3 regions of the Rouxiella sp. T17 genome follow, and region 3 is predicted to be linked to each of the others. Evidence: riboswitches for the same ligand, from Rfam matches in the RefSeq annotation. Region 3 holds a riboswitch; each other region holds the start of a gene.
The links. Region 3 has a riboswitch for thiamine pyrophosphate ahead of thiB (thiamine ABC transporter substrate binding subunit). Riboswitches for the same ligand answer to the same signal wherever they lie in the genome.

Region 1 (6,121 bases), on a different contig from region 3:
GATTTTATTCGTCGTCTCGAGCTTGGCCTCGACCATCCGATTATGGAAGGCGGCGTGGGATTATCCGGCGGACAGCGCCAGTCGCTGCTGCTGGCGCGCATGCTGCTGCGTGACCCGAACATCGTGCTGCTCGACGAGCCGACCTCTTCCCTCGACGATCACACCGAAAAAGAGTTTATCGAGCGTCTCGGCCAGTGGCTGAATGGCCGCACGCTGGTGGTGGCGACGCACCGCGCGGCGATCCTCGCGCTGGTTGATCGCATACTGGTGCTGAAAGAAGGGCAGCTGGTGATGGACAGTCCGAAAGAAAATGCGCTCCCCGGCGCGCGTGCCAACGGAACTCAGCCGGAGGTGAGATCATGAGCAAGCAATTGTCTGCCAATCTGCGGCTGGTTACAGCGGCTGAAGTTGATTCGTCCGACGATCTGCTCGGCGAGTTGCGCTCCGAAACGCACTATTCCGGCGCGGTGCGTTTAATCGTCATTAGCGCATTTCTGCTATTGGTGGCGCTGGTTTGGGCCTGGTTCGGCATGCTCGACGAAGTCTCGACCGGCACCGGCAAGGTTATTCCAAGCTCGCGCGATCAGGTACTGCAATCGTTGGAAGGCGGAATTTTAACCGAGCTGAAAGTACACGAAGGCGATCAAGTCGAGGCCGGGCAAATCGTGGCGCGCCTCGACGCCACACGCTCGCAGTCCAACGTAGGCGAAAGTGCGGCGCGCTATCGTGCGGCGCTGGCGGCGGCGTCGCGTTTGAATGCCGAGGTTAATGACCAGCAGCTGACTTTTCCGGCGGAGCTGAACGCCTTTCCCGAACTTATCGCCTCTGAAACGCGGCTGTATAAAGCACGTCGCGCCCAGCTGAACGATGCCACGGCGCAGTTTAAAGAGTCTTTGGCATTAGCCAATCGCGAACTTGCCATCACCCAGCGTCTGGCAAAAACGGGTGCCGCCAGTAGCGTAGAAGTATTGCGTTTACAGCGAGATAAGTCAGATTTGGAGCTTAAGCTGACCGACATGCGCTCACAATATTATGTGCAGGCGCGCGAGGAGCTGGCGAAGGCCAACGCCGAAGCCGCGAGTATGTCTCAGGTGGTGAAAGGGCGCGAAGACACGGTAACGCGTTCGACTATTCGTTCGCCGATGCGCGGCATTGTGAAAAATATCAAAGTTTCGACCGTCGGCGGGGTCATTCCTCCAAACGGCGAGCTGATGAACATTGTGCCGCTCAACGATCGCCTGTTAATAGAGGCGCGCCTTTCGCCGCGTGATATCGCCTTTATTCATCCGGGCCAGCGCGCGGTAGTGAAAATCTCCGCCTACGATTATGCCATTTACGGCGGTATGAACGGCGTCGTTGAAGGGATTTCTCCCGACACTATTCAAGACGAGGTAAAACCGGAAATCTACTATTATCGCGTCTTTATCCGCACGGATAACGACTACGTGCAGAATAAAGCGGGCAAACGCTTCTCGATAAGCCCGGGTATGGTGTCGACGGTTGACATTAAAACCGGCGAGAAATCGGTGATGGATTATCTGATCAAACCGTTTAACCGCGCCAAAGAAGCCCTCCGCGAACGTTAATCACCACTTTCATTTCATCAACCCTCTCTTTGCCGCCGTTTTCATTTGAAAGCGGCGGCAAAAATCGTAACCGTCTGCTAAATCAGAATTTTTTAGCGTCAGTAGGGAGATAAAAAACACAATTATTTACTGTCAGTAGAAGGTGGTTTTCATAATAACTACATTGGTAAGTAACGATATAAGTAATGAGATAAGTAATGAGATCAGTAATAATATAGGTAACGATATAGGTAAATATATGAAATTAATCTTCACTATGTTTAAAGTTAATTGATTGGGAAGAGTATATTTATACTATTAATAATAAATTAATATAATGTCAGTATAATACATTCACCGTTTTTATCTAAATATCCGCAATGCGCTGTACACTCTTTTAAAATAAAAAGTTTTATATTGACGCTATGTTTAAATATAAGTATTTTCACAGGGTTGTATTTGAGTGGTTAATTTCCTTCGCTTATTTTTCATTAAAAAGAAAAAAACGGGTTCAACTTACCCTCTACGTTAAGAGATGTATTCATAATGGAAATAAAAACAGAAAATCAAAAGCCGGTAGTAGCGATTGTGAATGCTATATCAGTAGGAGCCTGGGTGAGTAATGAAATCGAGGAGCATTTCGACCTTATTCATATCGAGTCCGACAGTGCTATTAATGTTTTGTCCAACCCTAGTTTCAACAAGCACCGCTATAAGGCTTGCTACCGTTGGAGTAACGGGCTTGAAGATGAAAACTTGAGACAAATTGCAACTCATAACCCAATAGCTGTTATTCCTGGTCGTGAATGTGCTGTCGCGCTGAGTGAGTGGATTGCATGGGCGTTAAGTTTAGAAGGCAACGATCCCGCAACGACGGCGCTCCGTCGAAATAAATTTTTGATGAATCAAGCGGTAGAACTTGCAGGATTACGAACGACGAAGCAGTTTCTTAGTCATGATGCCGAAGAACTTAAAGATTGGTTTAAGCAATATGGAGAGGGCAAGGTTGTCGTTAAGCCTCCTGATAGTGGTGGTTCAGATGATGTATATATATGCACGTCAGAAACAGACGTTGAAGAGGCAACCCTGAAAATTACGGGTAAGCAAAATTGCTTACATTCCCATAATGATAATGCACTGATACAAAGGTTTATTGAAGGGACAGAATTTGTTGTTAATACAGCGAGTCTTGGAGGTAAGCATAAAGTCACCGATGTATGGAAAGTATCAAAAAAGCTTATTTCTGGCAGAAATCTCTATGACTTTGATGAGCTGTGTGACCCTTGTTCATTAGATACAACACGCGCTATAGAATATACCTTAAAAGCGTTAGATGCCGTCGGAATCGTTAAAGGGGCTGGCCATACCGAGCTAATTTTAGCTGAGGATGGAGCAACGCTTATTGAAATAGGAGCGCGCGTTTCCGGTGCGGCTAATCCGAAAGCCATTCGCCTTGCTACGGGCAGCGATCAGTTGGAACTCATGAGGTTCGCGTATACCCGTCCAGACTTATTTGGTCTAGCCGTGGAGCAATATACACAGTCAAAACTATTACGTTGCATTCATAGTATCGCCTCTCAGCGAAAACCCTTTTCACATGCCGAATTCAAAGGGTTCCTTAATACACTTCCTGGATTTGTGAGTGTCATTATGAAAATAGCCAACAACACACTACTGAGTCCGACTATCGATGTCACATCTTGCCCAGCTGCGTTCTTTATTACAGGCGATAATAAGGATGACATTCAAAATTCCTATGAGTTATACAGGAAATGGGAATCAGAAAATCTGTAATAAATAGATAAATAGATAAATAGATAAATAGATAAATAGATAAATAGATAAATAGATAAATAGATAAATAGATAAATAGCGTACCGGTCAAGTACGCTGGCTAAGGCTTGTATCAACAAGCCGCTTCCCGTAAGCTGGCGCAAGATTTGTTAAATTGCTTATCGACTCGGGGTGCCCTTCTTTGTGAAGGCTGAGAAATACCCGTATAACCTGATCTGGATAATGCCAGCGTAGGGAAGTCGTGGTATCTCGACCGGTACCCCTTCTTGATCGCCGGTTGGGAATTTTATGATGACTCGACCTCCTGTTTTTCCGGGCCGCCTGGCCGCCGACACTCTCACGCAGTTTCGCCAAACCTCACCTTTAGTTCACTGCATGACCAACGACGTGGTGCAATCGATCACCGCCAACGTGCTGCTGGCGCTCGGTGCGTCGCCCGCGATGGTGATTGATTCCCGTGAAGCCGCGCAGTTTAGCGCCATCGCCAACGCGCTGCTGGTCAATGTCGGCACGCTCACTTCTGCACGCGCCGAATCGATGCTTGCCGCCATTCACGCGGCAAACGAAGCCAATAAATCGTGGGTGCTTGACCCGGTCGCCGTCGGCGCACTCGGCTGGCGCACGGAATTCTGCCACCAAATTATTAAGCTAAAACCGGCGGCCATTCGCGGAAACGCCTCTGAAATCATGGCGTTGAGCGGCCTTGCTGCTTCAGGTCGTGGCGTAGACAGCGGCGACACTTCACTGGCCGCGTTACCCGCCGCCGAAGCCTTGGCGCGTCAAACGGGCGCGGTTATCGCCGTAACCGGCGAAGTAGATTACATCACCGACGGCGAAAAAAGCTGGGCGGTACCGGGCGGCGACGCGCTGATGACACGCGTGGTCGGCACGGGTTGCGCGCTTTCGGCAGTGGTTGCGGCGTTTACTTCCTTAAAAGGTGAGCGAGTCGATAACGTTGCCGCCGCCTGCCGCGTGATGTCCTGCGCGGGGGAATTAGCCAGTCGCGAAGCCAAAGGGCCCGGCAGCTTCACGCCAGCTTTCCTTGACCATCTTTACCTGATCGGCGCGGAATCACTTGCGAATGAAAATGCAAACGGAGGCGCATAATGAGTAAGAGAATCAATGTGTTGACAATCGCAGGCACCGATCCTAGCGGCGGGGCGGGCATTCAGGCCGATTTGAAAACCTTTTCGGCACTCGAAGCCTACGGCACCAGCGTCATTACGGCGCTGGTGGCGCAAAATACCCGTGGCGTGCAGTCGGTTTATAATATCGAACCAGATTTTGTTGGCGCGCAGCTCGACTCAGTGCTGAGTGATGTGCGCATTGATAGCGCAAAAATCGGCATGCTGGCAAATACGCAGGTGGTAGAGGTGGTGGCTGAAAGGCTGCGTCACTATCGCAAGCTGCACAAGGGGCCGGCATTCGTGGTGCTCGATACGGTCATGCTGGCGAAAAGCGGCGATCCGCTGCTGACGCCCGACGCCGTCGAGGCACTGCGACATTGGCTGCTGCCGCAGGTGTCGATGATTACGCCAAACCTGCCCGAAGCCGCCGCGTTGCTGAACTGCGAGATGGCGACCGACGAGCGCGAAATGTGCCGTCAGGGCGAGGCGTTGCTGGCGATGGGCTGCGAGGCGGTATTAATGAAGGGGGGCCATTTGAGTGACAGCGAAAGTCCGGATTGGTTAATGACCGCCGACTATCGCGAGCGATTTACGGCACCTCGCGTGGCAACCAAAAATACCCACGGCACGGGCTGCACGCTGAGCGCGGCGCTGGCGGCGATTCGTCCTCGTCAGGCAAATTGGATTGAGACGGTTCGCGAGGCGAAAGCGTATCTACAACAGGCGTTGCAGCAGGCCGACTCGCTGGAAGTGGGTGAGGGCATCGGCCCCGTGCATCATTTTCATCGCTGGTGGTAACTTTCTATTCGTTTGAAAAGCCCTAGTCGTTTTCAAACCATTCGCTGTTTTGCTGGGCGATAGGGGTGATCGAGAAAATCATCTCCTGCAAATGCGCGCGTAGTGCCTGCTCGGCGGCATCGGGATCGCGCGCCTTCAGCGCCGCAAAAATGGTGTAATGCTGGGCAATTAAATTCTCTGGCGGCGAAACTTTGCTTAACGAGAAGAAGCGCACGCGGTCCATCGTCGCCTTGATATTCTCGATCGTTTCCCAGGCTAAACGGCAGTCGATAATCTCGGCAATCAGGCGATGGAATTCATCATCCAGCTGGAGAAATTCCTGCGCCTGCTGGCTTTTGGCGGCCAATTCCTGACGCTGCAAGTTGTGCGCGAGCAACGCTAAATCGCGATCAGTCACCACGCTGGCAGCGCGTCGAACGACGGCGGTTTCAAGCGCTTCGCGAATAAAACGCCCGTCGGCCACGCGTTTGGCGGAAATTTTCATTACAAATGTCCCGCGCTGCGGCAACACCTGCACTAATCCCGCTTCGGCCAGCTTGATAAAGGCTTCACGAACGGGTTGGCGCGAAACGTTGAAGCGGGCTGAAATATCCTTTTCAGACAAAAACGCGCCGGGAGGAATAATACAGGCCACGATGTCCTGACGCAGGGTGCGATAAATCTGCTGATTGACCGGAAGATTACCGTTTAACTCATAAGATTCTGGCATGGCGAAAGCTATGTTCTGAGAATGTAATAACACCATAATAGCATGAGTTTCCAACAGGTTTTGCGATGGAATAAATGGCCAAGGGCAGGAAAGTGATAAATCGGGGCAATCCTGCACCCCGATTTAAT
Region 2 (6,121 bases), on a different contig from region 3:
CCAGTGCGTGCCAAGCGCTTCACGCGCCAGCTGGGCGGCGAAAATCGCCTCTTCCGCCGTTTTCGCGCCGGAAGTATTGGGCAACAAACGCAAACCCAACTCTTGCAGCGGACGCAAAATGTCATCGCCGCCGCGACGTAAGTCGACGCGTTTCATCGCCATCGTCACCAGCTGCGAGCCCGACGCGACAATCGCCTGCTGCATCACAGAGGCGCTGGAGAATTTACCGGTGCCGGTAAACAGCCGCGAGGTAAAGGTAGTATCTGCAATTTTTAGCATGGGTCAGCCTCCTGCAATGGCTTGAAATAGCACAATGTTATCGCCGTCTTTCAGCAAATATTCCGCCCACTGTGGACGGGGAACGATGACCTGATTGACGGCCAGCGCGCTGCCAGATTGGGGGTGTTCGAGGAACCGCAGCAGTTCATCCAGCGTGATGGCGGCGTCGAACGCGTAGTCGCTGTCATTGACAGAGATTTTCATCGCGCCTCTCCGCAGGCTGGGCAATCCGCCGACGGCGCCAGTTGCAGAGTGCGCCAACTTTGCTGTTTGCCGTCGAACAGCCGCAGTTTTCCAGACAGCGGGCTGGCGCAACCCGCCAGCATCTTGATAGCTTCCAACGCCTGCAACGTGCCGATGACGCCAACCACCGGCCCGAGCACGCCCGCCGTGCGGCAGTTGCGGGTCGGCGTGTCCAAATCAGGATAAAGACAACGATAACAGCCGTGCGCGTAGGGCGGTTCGATTACTAGCAACTGGCCGCTGAAACCCACCGCGCTGCCGCTGATCAACGGCTTTTCGGCCTCGACGCAGGCCTTATTAACAGCGTGACGGGTCGCCATATTGTCGCTGCAGTCCAGCACCAGATCGGCGCGCGCGACAACGTCTGCCAAATTTCCGCCATCAAGACGATGGGTGAAAATCTCCGTCTGACACAGCGGGTTTAACTTACCCAGCTCGCGCTGGGCAATTTTGGCTTTGTAATCATCGGTATCGGCGGTGCGATAGAGAATTTGCCGCTGAAGATTGGAAACGTGCAGCGTGTCGTCGTCGGCGAGAAACAGCGTGCCAACGCCCGCCGCCGCCAGATAGAGCGCGGCAGGCGATCCGAGCCCGCCCAAGCCGACAATCAGCACCTTGCCCGCGCGAATTTTTTCTTGGCCTTCCATGCCGATGTCTTCCAGCAGCAGCTGGCGGCTGTAACGCATAAATTCGTTATCATTTAACATGGCGATCATCCCGATAAGGGCAGAGCTCAAGCAGCTGGCGGGTTGCCGCCTGCCAATCTGTCGCTTTGGTGATCGCACTGACCACCGCCACGCTGCCCACGCCGCACTCCATCACCGGCTGAACGCGATCCAGACTAATGCCGCCAATCGCCACCGTCGGAAAACGGCCATCCAGCTGCTTCACGTGTCGCGCCAGCTCGATTAACCCCTGCGGCGAAGAGGGCATCTCTTTGGTTTGCGTCGGAAAAACGTGGCCCAATGCAATGTAGGAAGGGCGCACGCTAACCGCCCGCGCCAGCTCGCTCTCATCGTGAGTCGACACGCCGAGGCGAATTCCGGCCTCGTGAATCGCCTGCAGATCGGTGTTATCCAGATCTTCCTGACCCAGATGAATGCCGTAAGCCTGATGCTTCACCGCCAGCCGCCAGTAATCGTTGATAAACAACCGCGCGTGATGCTGGTGGCCTAATTTAATGGCCTCGATAATCGCGGGTTCGACCTCGTCGTCGGGCAAATCTTTGATGCGCAGTTGCAGCGTTTTAACGCCGGTTTCCAGCAAGCGACGGATCCACTCTACGCTGTCGACGACCGGATAAAGCCCGAGATAATACGGCACCTCGGGAAACGGGGTAGACGGGATAAACGGGGCAGTGGAAAGGGTCTGAATAGACGGAATAGTCATTTACCCACTCCTTCTTCAATTTTGTCGGCGGGATGATAAAGTTCGCCACCGCTGGCGCGGAAGGTTTTCGACATTTGCAGCATGCCGGTTTCCACGATATCAATCGGGATCGCCTTGGCTTCCAGCGCGGCGGCGTAATCGCGAACTTCCTGAGTGATTTTCATCGAACAGAATTTTGGTCCGCACATCGAGCAGAAGTGCGCGACCTTGCCGGATTCCTGCGGCAGCGTTTCGTCGTGATAGGCGCGGGCGGTGTGAGGATCCAGCGCCAGATTGAACTGATCTTCCCAGCGGAATTCGAAACGCGCCTTCGACATGGCGTTATCGCGGATCTGCGCGCCCGGATGGCCTTTTGCCAGATCCGCCGCGTGCGCCGCGATTTTGTAGGTGATCAAACCCTGTTTCACATCCTCTTTATTCGGCAGGCCGAGATGCTCTTTCGGCGTGACGTAGCACAGCATCGCGCAGCCGAACCAGCCAATCATTGCCGCGCCAATGCCGGACGTGAAATGGTCATAACCCGGCGCAATATCCGTAGTCAAAGGCCCCAGCGTGTAGAACGGCGCTTCGTGGCATTTTTCCAGCTCTTCGGTCATGTTGCGGCGGATCATCTGCATCGGCACGTGCCCCGGACCTTCAATCATCACCTGCACGTCATATTCCCAGGCAATCTTGGTCAGCTCGCCCAGCGTTTTCAGCTCGGCAAACTGCGCTTCGTCGTTGGCATCCTGAATCGACCCCGGACGCAGCCCGTCACCCAGCGACAGCGACACGTCATAGGCGGCGCAAATTTCGCAGATTTCGCGGAAATGCAGATACAGGAAACTCTCTTTGTGGTGCGACAGGCACCATTTCGCCATGATCGAACCGCCGCGCGAGACGATGCCGGTCAGACGTTTGGCGGTCATCGGCACGTAGCGCAGCAGCACGCCCGCGTGAATAGTAAAGTAATCGACGCCTTGCTCGGCCTGCTCCAACAGCGTGTCGCGGAACATTTCCCAGTTCAGGTCTTCCGCCACGCCGTTGACTTTTTCCAGCGCCTGATAAATTGGCACAGTACCAATCGGCACCGGACTGTTACGCATAATCCATTCGCGGGTTTCGTGAATGTAGCGGCCGGTGGAAAGATCCATCACCGTGTCGGCGCCCCAGCGGGTGGACCACACCAGCTTCTCGACCTCCTCTTCAATCGACGAGGTCACGGCGGAGTTACCGATGTTGGCGTTGATTTTTACCAGGAAGTTACGGCCAATGATCATCGGCTCGGATTCGGGGTGATTGATGTTGGCGGGAATAATGGCGCGTCCGGCGGCAACTTCGTCACGGACAAATTCGGGCGTGATATTTTGCGGCAGCGTGGCGCCAAAACTTTCACCCGGATGCTGTTGCAGCAGCACTTCACCGCGAATACGCTCGCGACCCATGTTTTCACGCAGCGCAATATATTCCATTTCTGGCGTCACAATGCCTTTGCGCGCGTAGTGCATTTGCGTCACGCAGTGGCCCGCTTTGGCTTTGCGCGGGCGTGGAAGATGGTCAAAACGCAGGTGATCGAGGCCTTCATCGGCCATGCGCTGCTGGGTAAAACCGGAGCTGACCCCCGCGAGCTCTTCCGTATCGTGACGATCGCGGATCCAGCTGGCGCGTACCTTGTCGAGACCGCGATGCACGTCGATGGTAGACTCGGGATCGCCGTAAGGCCCGGCTGTGTCATACACCGGAATTGCTTCATTATCTTCAAACTTCGGATCGTCTTTGCTGCCGCCGATCATCGTCGGGCTAAGCTGGATCTCGCGCATCGGCACCTGAATATCGGCGCGGCTGCCCTGTAGATAAATACGTTTGGAGTTTGGGAAAGCGACGCCCTGTAAACTGTCGATAAACGCCTGCGCTTCTGCGCGCTGCTGACGGCGATTACTGGTTTTTTTTACGGGTTCGATCTGGACTTCAGGGGTGTTCGACATAGCAAATTCCTCGTGATTAGCGATAGGGAAAATTGCTTGTCAGGAGGTTTACGGCGGGAGTAAAGCGTGTATCTGAACCTTGTCGCGCCCCTGAGTGACAGGAAACGGCGATAAAAGCCAAACGCAATAAATTACTCTTGTTCCCTTCGCGGGTACTAACCCGATCAGGTTCCGCGGATCCCGAATTAACGGTCTCAGCCTGGTAAATTCCCGATAAATCAGGGTTTACGCTAGGCACTCCGACAAGAATTGGCCTCTAGTGACAGGCCGTTTAAGAAGCCTCAATATACGAGGCTCATTTTAAAACACAACCCTTTGCAGGGTTTTTAGCGAAAACTGTTATGCAGGTCGCACGATGGCTTCGTCGTTTGCAACAGGCGGCAAAACGTCAAATTTTGAAGCCAGCGCCAGATTGATCAGCTGATCTTCAAGCTCGAAGCGGGCATCGAGCGCTTCGCCAATATCTGACAGCGCATAGTGGAAGGCGAAAATATCGTCGTCCTTGAATTCGGTATCGGTATAGCTGTCATGGAAGGCCATAATGGTTTCGGTATTGGCTTCCAAAGCCGGGAAAATTCTTGCGGCGACCTGTTGGGAAATCGCGGCTTGGGTACCATCGACTTCTTCAACTATCCTGTGATAGAGGTGGAAGTGACCTGCAGAGAGGTAATCAACCAGGTGATGACAGAAACTGTCGAGGGCCTTTTCGTTAAGCGGAATATGAGCTTCTTTATTCGGTTTCAAGCCCACGAGGGTGAGATATGAAACCAGCAGTTCTTTTCTTGCATGTAGCCACTGATCGACCAACTCATTACTGCCGCCAACGCGTTGGGTCAGCCTTTCGAGACGAGTTAACATGGTTGACTCCGAAATTTTTTTTGTCAGACGTTTAAGGTAAAGGTTAAAGCTTACTAAAATCACTTTATCTTCCAGACTGTCAGTGTAGTCGAGGTTATGCAACAACAACATGGAAATGCAAATAACAGATCAACATAGCGGCTGGTGGATCCTCAGTCAGGATGGCAAATTATGGCTACCTGACGGATCGTTGCCGAACGGATCCGCGACGCAATTCTCTCTTGCGGGCGAGGCGGGCCGACAGATAGGCGAATGGCAGGGCGAGCCCGTGTGGCTGATCCGAAAAAGCATGAAGGATCATATGCTTTCTGCGCGACAATTACTGGATCAGGATCGCGAATTATTCCAATTGGTTGGCAGAGGCGTGCAACTTTCGGAGTTCTATCGATCGCATAAATTCTGCGGCTATTGCGGCCATGAAATGCTCGTCAGCAAAACCGAATGGGCCGCGCTGTGCGGACACTGTAAAGAACGCTATTACCCGCAAATTGCGCCGTGCATTATTGTCGCCATACGTCGCGGCGAAGAAATTCTGCTCGCGCAGCACGTTCGACATCGTGGCGGCGTTCACACGGTACTGGCCGGATTTGCCGAAGTCGGCGAAACGCTGGAAGAAACCGTGGCCCGCGAAGTGATGGAAGAGAGCAATATCCGGGTCAAAAACGTGCGCTACGTCAGTTCGCAGCCGTGGCCGTTCCCGAATTCGCTGATGATGGCATTTATGGCCGATTACGACAGCGGCGAAATCCGTCATGATCCCAAAGAGTTGCTCAATGCGGGCTGGTATCGCTTTGACGCGCTGCCGTTGCTTCCCGCCGTCGGTACAATTGCCCGTCGTTTAATCGAAGACACCGTGGTTCTGTGCCGCGCGGAGGGAGATTCCTAAGCCCGACGTGCTACAATGTCCGCCTTATTTTTAGGCACCTGACCTTTGCGAAACATGGTCAGGTCGCCGTTATGGGCGCGCTACGCCCACGAAGATCAGCAGATTATTAAGGATCTTGCCAAGAATGAACGAGTTAAAGAACGATCGCTACCTGCGCGCGCTGTTACGCCAGCCCGTTGATATCACCCCGGTTTGGATGATGCGTCAGGCCGGCCGCTATTTGCCGGAATATAAAGCGACACGTGCCGAAGCGGGCGATTTTATGTCGCTGTGCAAAAACGCCGAGCTGGCCTGTGAAGTCACGCTGCAACCTTTGCGTCGCTATCCGCTGGATGCCGCGATCCTGTTCTCGGATATTCTGACCATCCCTGACGCCATGGGTCTGGGTCTCTATTTCGAAGCCGGTGAAGGCCCGCGTTTCTCTTCGCCGCTGACCTGCCACGCCGACGTCGCCAAACTGCCTATTCCCGATCCTGAAGATGAGCTGGGCTACGTGATGAAC
Region 3 (6,121 bases):
GGCTGTACGAAGCCTGGCTGGCGGCTGGCGTCGGCTGTTTTCTTGGCGATTGGGCCTCTTATTTTATTGGCCGAGGTTTCAAGGAGCCGCTGCATAACTGGTCGTTTTTGAAACGCTATCAGGCGCTGCTCGACAAAACAGGTAACGCGCTCGAAAAACACTCTTTTGCGACAGTGATTCTTGGCCGCTTTATTGGTCCGACAAGGCCGCTGGTGCCGCTGCTTGCGGGCATGCTTAACCTGCCGCCCTACAAGTTTGCACCGCCGAATATAGTGGGCTGTATTACCTGGCCGCCGGTTTATTTCTTGCCGGGAATTCTAGCTGGAGTGGCGATTGATATTCCGCACAGCGCCGACAGTACAACCTTCAAATGGCTGCTGTTCGTTACCGTGGTGCTGATCTGGTTAAGCGGCTGGCTGGTATGGCGCTGGGCGCGTTCAGGCAAGGCGAATCCGGATGCGCTGACAAAATGGCTGCCGTTGACGCGTTTACGCTGGGTAACGGTTATCAGTTTGGCTGCAACGGCTTACAGTATTTTTATGCTCAGCCAACAGCCTTTAATGCCAATTTACGCACATCTCCTTTACCACGTCATCACTCGCTAACCCGCGTCGTCATTGACGCGATAGCTGTGTTGGCTGCGTTTGTTCGCCCAAATCACTGACCTGTGTCAGCTCATCGGGCTTCTCTCACTTTCCGCGTCGTCATTGACGCGATAGCTGTGTTGGCTGCGTTTGTTCGCCCAAATCACTGACCTGAGTCAGCTCATCGGGCTCTCTCGCTTGCCGCCTTGCTCTAGCGCCAATGACTTAGCGGGAGGGGGGTTGTAGTTAAAAAGTTATTTCTTGATGATGCCGAGGATAGAGGCTTCGGGGGCGCTGCCGTCGATGAGTGATTGCGTTGGGCCGTCGTAATAGACGCGGCCATCGACGATGAGCAGGGTGCGTTCGGCGATGCGGGCGGCGTCGTCGAGATTATGCGACACCATCAGCAAGGTGAGCTGCTGCTGGTGGCAGACTTTATCGAGCAGTGAAAGCATCTCGTTGCGCAGCGCAGGATCGAGCGCGGAGAAAGGCTCGTCGAGCAACAGAACGGGTTGACTGCGTAACAGACAGCGCGCCAGAGCTACACGCTGGCGCTGGCCGCCCGAAAGCTGCGAAGGCAGGCGGTCGAGGTAGTCGGCCAATCCTACCTGTGCGGCAATCTCTTCCAGACGCTGCTTCTGCTGCGCGTCGAGTTTAAGTCCCGGATGCAAGCCAAGCCCCATGTTTTGCCGCACGGTCAGGTGCGAGAAAAGATTGTTCTCCTGAAACAGCATCGAAACCGGCCTTTTGGCGGGCGGAGTGTGGCTGTGATCCTGCCCGTTAATCTCGATTTTTCCCATGCCCGGCGCAAGAAAACCGGCGATTAGGCTGAGCAGCGTGCTTTTACCCGCGCCGCTTGGGCCAAGGACCGCGACACGTTCACCGGCCGCGATGTGCAGGTCAAAACGCATGGGCAGGTGTTCATAGAGATAGGTAACTTTATTGAGTGTCAGCATGGCGACCCGGTAATCTTTCGATAATCGTGAACAACAGGAAACAGAGTATCAGCAGCAACATGGCGGTTACGGCACCTTGCTGACTGCGGTAAGAGCCCATCTGCTGATAAAGATAAAAAGGCAGCGTGCGGAAATTCTCATTACCAAACAGCGCGATAACGCCAAAATCACCCAGCGACAGTACGCAGGCAAAGGCTAGTGCCTGTGTCATCGGCCGTTTAAGCGCACTTAATTCAATCCAGCGCAGCCGGTTCCAGCCGCGCAGATCCAGTGAAAGGCAAAGCAGTGAGTAGCGTTCGGCCACGTCACGCATTGGATTTTCCAATACTTTCAAGGTGTAAGGAATCGCCATCAGCGCGTTGGTCAAAATCACCAGCATCCACGGCGACTGCGGCAAGCCAACGGTATCGCTGAGTAAAAGAAAGAAGCCGGTCGCCAGCACAATGCCCGGCATCGCCAGAATCAGCATGCCCGACAGCTCCAGACCTTGGCCCCAATTTTGTCGCTGGCGCAGGCGCAGCTCTCGGCTGCTCCACAACAGCATCATCGCAAGCAGCAGGCACAGCAAACCACTGCCGAGCGCCAGACGAACCGACATCCACAGCGCTTGCCACAGGGCGGTTTGATGCAGCACGTCGAGTAATGACTGATTGATGCCGCCAATCAATACGGCGATTAAAGGCGGCAGAATGAGCAGTAAAGCCAGAGCAATCAGCACCACGTCAGCAATCTTTCGCCCAATAGAATCGGCGGGATCGCGCCAGCGCTGGGCGTGCGTGTGGCCGACCGGCAGCGCCTGACTCAATTTCTGGCTCAGCAACACCAGACCCAAACAGCAAACCAGCTGGATAAGCGCCAGCAGCGCCGCGCGTCCGAGGTCATAGTCGTAACTCAACGCCTGATAGATAGCCAGCTCGATGGTGGTGGCTTTCGGGCCGCCGCCCAGCGACAGCACGGTCGCGAAACTGGCGAAACAGAGCATAAATATCAGCGCAGCGGCGGGCAGAATCTGCCTTTTCAACGCGGGCCATTCGACAAAACGGAACAGCTGCCAGCCGTTCATCCCAAGCTGGGCCGCTATTTGGCGTTGCTCAATGGCTACGTTTTCAAGGGATTGCAGCAGAAGACGCGTGGCGAGGGGCAAATTGAAAAACACGTGGGCGAGCAAAATGCCCTGCAAGCCGTAGGGCGAAAAGGCGTAGCGAATACCCAGCGCGGCGCACAGCTGCGCCAGCCAGCCTTCGCGACCATAGACGCTGAGAATGCCGAACACGGCGACTAACACGGGCAAAACCAGCGTCATGGCGCAGAGTCTAAGCAGCCACTGACGCCCCGGAAAACGCCGCCGATAGAGGCTTCGCGCCAGCAAAATAGCGGGCAGTACGGAGCACAGCGCCGAAAGCAGCGCCTGCCAGAAGGTGAAGCGAATCACGTGCCACAGGTAATTATCCTGCCAGACGGCGCGCAGAGAAAGCGCGGGCGCGTGGCGCAGCAGCGAGCCGAGCGCCAAAAAGGCGACCAGCAGGATAATCGTTGCGGCGACCGCGCCCGGCCACAGCCAGACCGGGATTAGTGGCTGACGGCGTTCTGCCATGCCTGAATCCATTGCGCGCGATTATCGGCGACCGTTTTGGCGCTGTATTGCAGCGAAATAGTCGGCACGGTCAGTTTGTCGTATCCGGCCGGTAAAGGCGTATTAACAACAGGATACATCCAGTTGCCGGTTGGAATGGCTTTCTGGAATCCCGGCGTGGTGACGAATTTCATAAACTTCGCGGCCAGCGCTGGCTGTTTGCTGGCGGCCAGCTGGCCCGCAACTTCAACCTGCATGTAGTGACCTTCCGAGAAGTTGGCTGCCGCGTAGTTATCTTTTTTCTCTTCGATAATGTGATAAGCCGGAGAGGTGGTGTAGCTCAGCACCAAATCGCTTTCACCCTTGAGGAACAGACCGTAGGCCTCGCTCCAGCCTTTAGTGACGGTGACGGTTTTCTTCGCCAGCTTCTGCCACGCTTCAGGCGCTTTATCGCCGTAAACTTTTTGCACCCACAGCAGCAGGCCCAGACCCGGCGTGCTGGTACGCGGATCTTCGTAAATAATCTTCCACGGCTGCGGGCTGTCGAACAGCTCTTGCAGGCTTTTCGGCGGGTTTTTCAGCTTGTCCTTGTTATAGACGAAGGCGAAATAGCCGTAGTCATAAGGCACAAAGGTGCTGTCAGTCCAGCCGCCCGGAATGTCGAGCGTGGTTTTTTCGACGGCAGGTTTAGTGAATAAGCCGGTCTGTTCTGCGGCTTGCAGCAGGTTGTTATCGAGTCCAACCACAACGTCGGCCGGGCTGTTTTTCCCCTCCATGCGCAGGCGATTGAGCAGCGACACGCCGTCTTCGAGCGGCACGTATTTAAGCTCGCAGCCGCAGTCGGCTTCAAAGGCTTTCTTGATGGCAGGGCCCGGGCCCCAATCGGCCGAGAAGGAGTCGTAGGTATAAACGGTCAGCACGGGCTTGGCGGCCAGCGCGGGCGCCGAAACGATCAACAGGCAGGGCAATAATTTTTTAAACACTTTGCACTCCAACTTTTACCTTGAAAAAGAGTAGGCGTGGCAAAGGAGTTTGAGTCAGCGAACTGCACTCTCAAATCCCTTCGCCGGTATTAACCGGATCAGGTTCGACGGGTTTTTTCTCAGCCTTCTCCTGCTTTGCGCGAGCAAAAACAGTCAGTCAGCACCCCGTTGAGAACGGCGTTATTGTAGTGATTAAGTGACTGGGTTGAAAGCAGGTTTATACGTCGGGAGGCGCAAACCAGGCAGATTTAAAGTCAAACCAGCCGAGCGTGTTCATCCTGACGCCGCGCATACTGCGCTGGCCCTGCAACAACAGCCAATGGTGGAACAGGGGATGCACGTGGCCCTCGTTAACCAGATGATGCGCCCATTCGGCCAGAGGCAGCTCACCGGTGCGCCATTTTTTCGCCGCGTTATCCAGTTTCTCTTCGAGACAATACTGGAGCAAAGGCAGTTCGAGCAGCGTGGCGAACAGGGAAAACTCAATCGGCAGCGTAAAATTGGCGCTGCCGAGCCACACGTCGCTCGTGGCTTCACCTCTGTGCCACGTGGCGTAATCGACGATCTGTACCTTCAGTTTAACACCCTGTTCAGCCAGCAACGGAACCAGCGCCTGACAGATATCCTGATACTCCGAGTGATCGCTGTAAAAGGTCACGGTTATCTCTTCAATATCAACGGGCTTGGGCATTTTTTCCTGCGGACGCCGATGGTGCCAGCGCGGCAATAATCCGTAGGCGGGCGACCAATAACGTTGATATGCCGGAGCCGAGGCGTTGAGTAGCGCAATCGGATTAAAGATTTCACACAGCCATTTGCGCAGTTGCGGATGACTGCCCACCGGCGAACGCTGGTCAAACAGTACGAAATAGCAGCCTTCTTCGAGCCGGCTTTCAAGCTGATCGTTGGCCGTGTCGTCGGCCTGCAACTGCACGCCGGAATGAACCAGCTCTTCGGTCAGTTCGGGCAAGACCCAAATATTGACCTCGTCGATCAGCGCGCGATAGCCAAAATAGTCATCAAATGCGCGGATTTTTAGCTGGGTTTGCTGGTTATTAATCACCGCATAAGGCCCCGTACCGATAGGATGACGGGCAAAATCCGCCAGCGATGGCCATTCCTGCGGCAAAATCAGGGCATGAACGCTGCCTAATAGCCAAGGCAACCATGGGTCGGGGGTGTGCAGATGAATATCAATGACGTTGGCGTTCGGCGATTCGACACGCGAAAAATGAGTAAACAGCGGATGGTGTTGCAAGCGACTGAAAGTGCTGATGATATCCGCCATCTCAAGCTCTCTGCCGTGATGGAAATGAATCGCGGGGCGCAGATAAAAACGCCAGTGCAGCGGGCTGATGGCCTGCCAGTGATGAGCTAAATCGCCGCGCAGTTCCCCATTTTCCTCATTTATGCCGACCAGCCCGCTGAAAATCTGTTTGGCGAGATGCGTTTCGGAACGCCGCAGCATGGTGCCGGGCAGCAGATTAGGCAGCGAGCGGTAATAGAGCACGCGAAGAATATGTTTTCCTTGACGAAAACGCCGCCCGAGCTGGGAAAGCAGCATCTGCCGCACCACGGTTTTATCGCCCACCAGCTGCACCAGTTGGTCGACGCGGTCTTGATCTATCAGCTCTTCGGCCCGTTGTTGTTGCAACGCCAAGCCGGTTAGCAGAAACGTCAGCCGCGATTTTTTGCCTCTTCCTATCTCTGCCTGCCAGCTCAGCCAGCCTTCTTTTTGCATACCGCCGAGCAGCGATCGCACGTGTCGACGCGAGCAGTTAAGCACCGCCGAAAGCGCCTGTAGCGTGGTTTTCGTCGGTTTACCGTGGCAATGTTGCCACAGGCGTAAAAACTGTTGTTGCAGACGAGGCGATGACATAAAAGAGGAACTCCAATGAGTGAACTCATCAATTTTTCTTTCCTCATATTACGGCCATACTTTCTGACATCAAGCCGTACTGCCAATAAATGCGCATTGGCAAAGCCAAATCCTCAACATGACGCTATCAGCGTCATTAATGGTTT

Region 1: linked by a shared signal. The riboswitch ahead of thiM (hydroxyethylthiazole kinase) and the one ahead of thiB (thiamine ABC transporter substrate binding subunit) in region 3 are both predicted to bind thiamine pyrophosphate.
Region 2: linked by a shared signal. The riboswitch ahead of thiC (phosphomethylpyrimidine synthase ThiC) and the one ahead of thiB (thiamine ABC transporter substrate binding subunit) in region 3 are both predicted to bind thiamine pyrophosphate.

Annotation. Positions count from the first base shown of each region.
Region 1 covers NZ_JAWUEA010000030.1:91,025-97,145, forward strand. Annotated here, with positions in the region: gene SC206_RS10815 (type I secretion system permease/ATPase) at 1-363, shown strand, start outside; gene SC206_RS10820 (HlyD family type I secretion periplasmic adaptor subunit) at 360-1,586, shown strand; gene SC206_RS10825 (ATP-grasp domain-containing protein) at 2,112-3,359, shown strand; TPP riboswitch at 3,517-3,613, shown strand; gene thiM (hydroxyethylthiazole kinase) at 3,648-4,466, shown strand; gene thiD (bifunctional hydroxymethylpyrimidine kinase/phosphomethylpyrimidine kinase) at 4,466-5,284, shown strand; gene SC206_RS10840 (GntR family transcriptional regulator) at 5,307-5,993, opposite strand.
Region 2 covers NZ_JAWUEA010000002.1:6,758-12,878, reverse strand. Annotated here, with positions in the region: gene SC206_RS00270 (thiazole synthase) at 1-279, opposite strand, end outside; gene thiS (sulfur carrier protein ThiS) at 283-483, opposite strand; gene SC206_RS00260 (HesA/MoeB/ThiF family protein) at 480-1,229, opposite strand; gene thiE (thiamine phosphate synthase) at 1,219-1,911, opposite strand; gene thiC (phosphomethylpyrimidine synthase ThiC) at 1,908-3,875, opposite strand; TPP riboswitch at 4,000-4,127, opposite strand; gene rsd (sigma D regulator) at 4,215-4,733, opposite strand; gene nudC (NAD(+) diphosphatase) at 4,843-5,619, shown strand; gene hemE (uroporphyrinogen decarboxylase) at 5,744-6,121, shown strand, end outside.
Region 3 covers NZ_JAWUEA010000038.1:151,650-157,770, reverse strand. Annotated here, with positions in the region: gene SC206_RS17130 (DedA family protein) at 1-605, shown strand, start outside; gene thiQ (thiamine ABC transporter ATP-binding protein ThiQ) at 839-1,540, opposite strand; gene thiP (thiamine/thiamine pyrophosphate ABC transporter permease ThiP) at 1,524-3,134, opposite strand; gene thiB (thiamine ABC transporter substrate binding subunit) at 3,110-4,096, opposite strand; TPP riboswitch at 4,154-4,274, opposite strand; gene sgrR (HTH-type transcriptional regulator SgrR) at 4,314-5,975, opposite strand.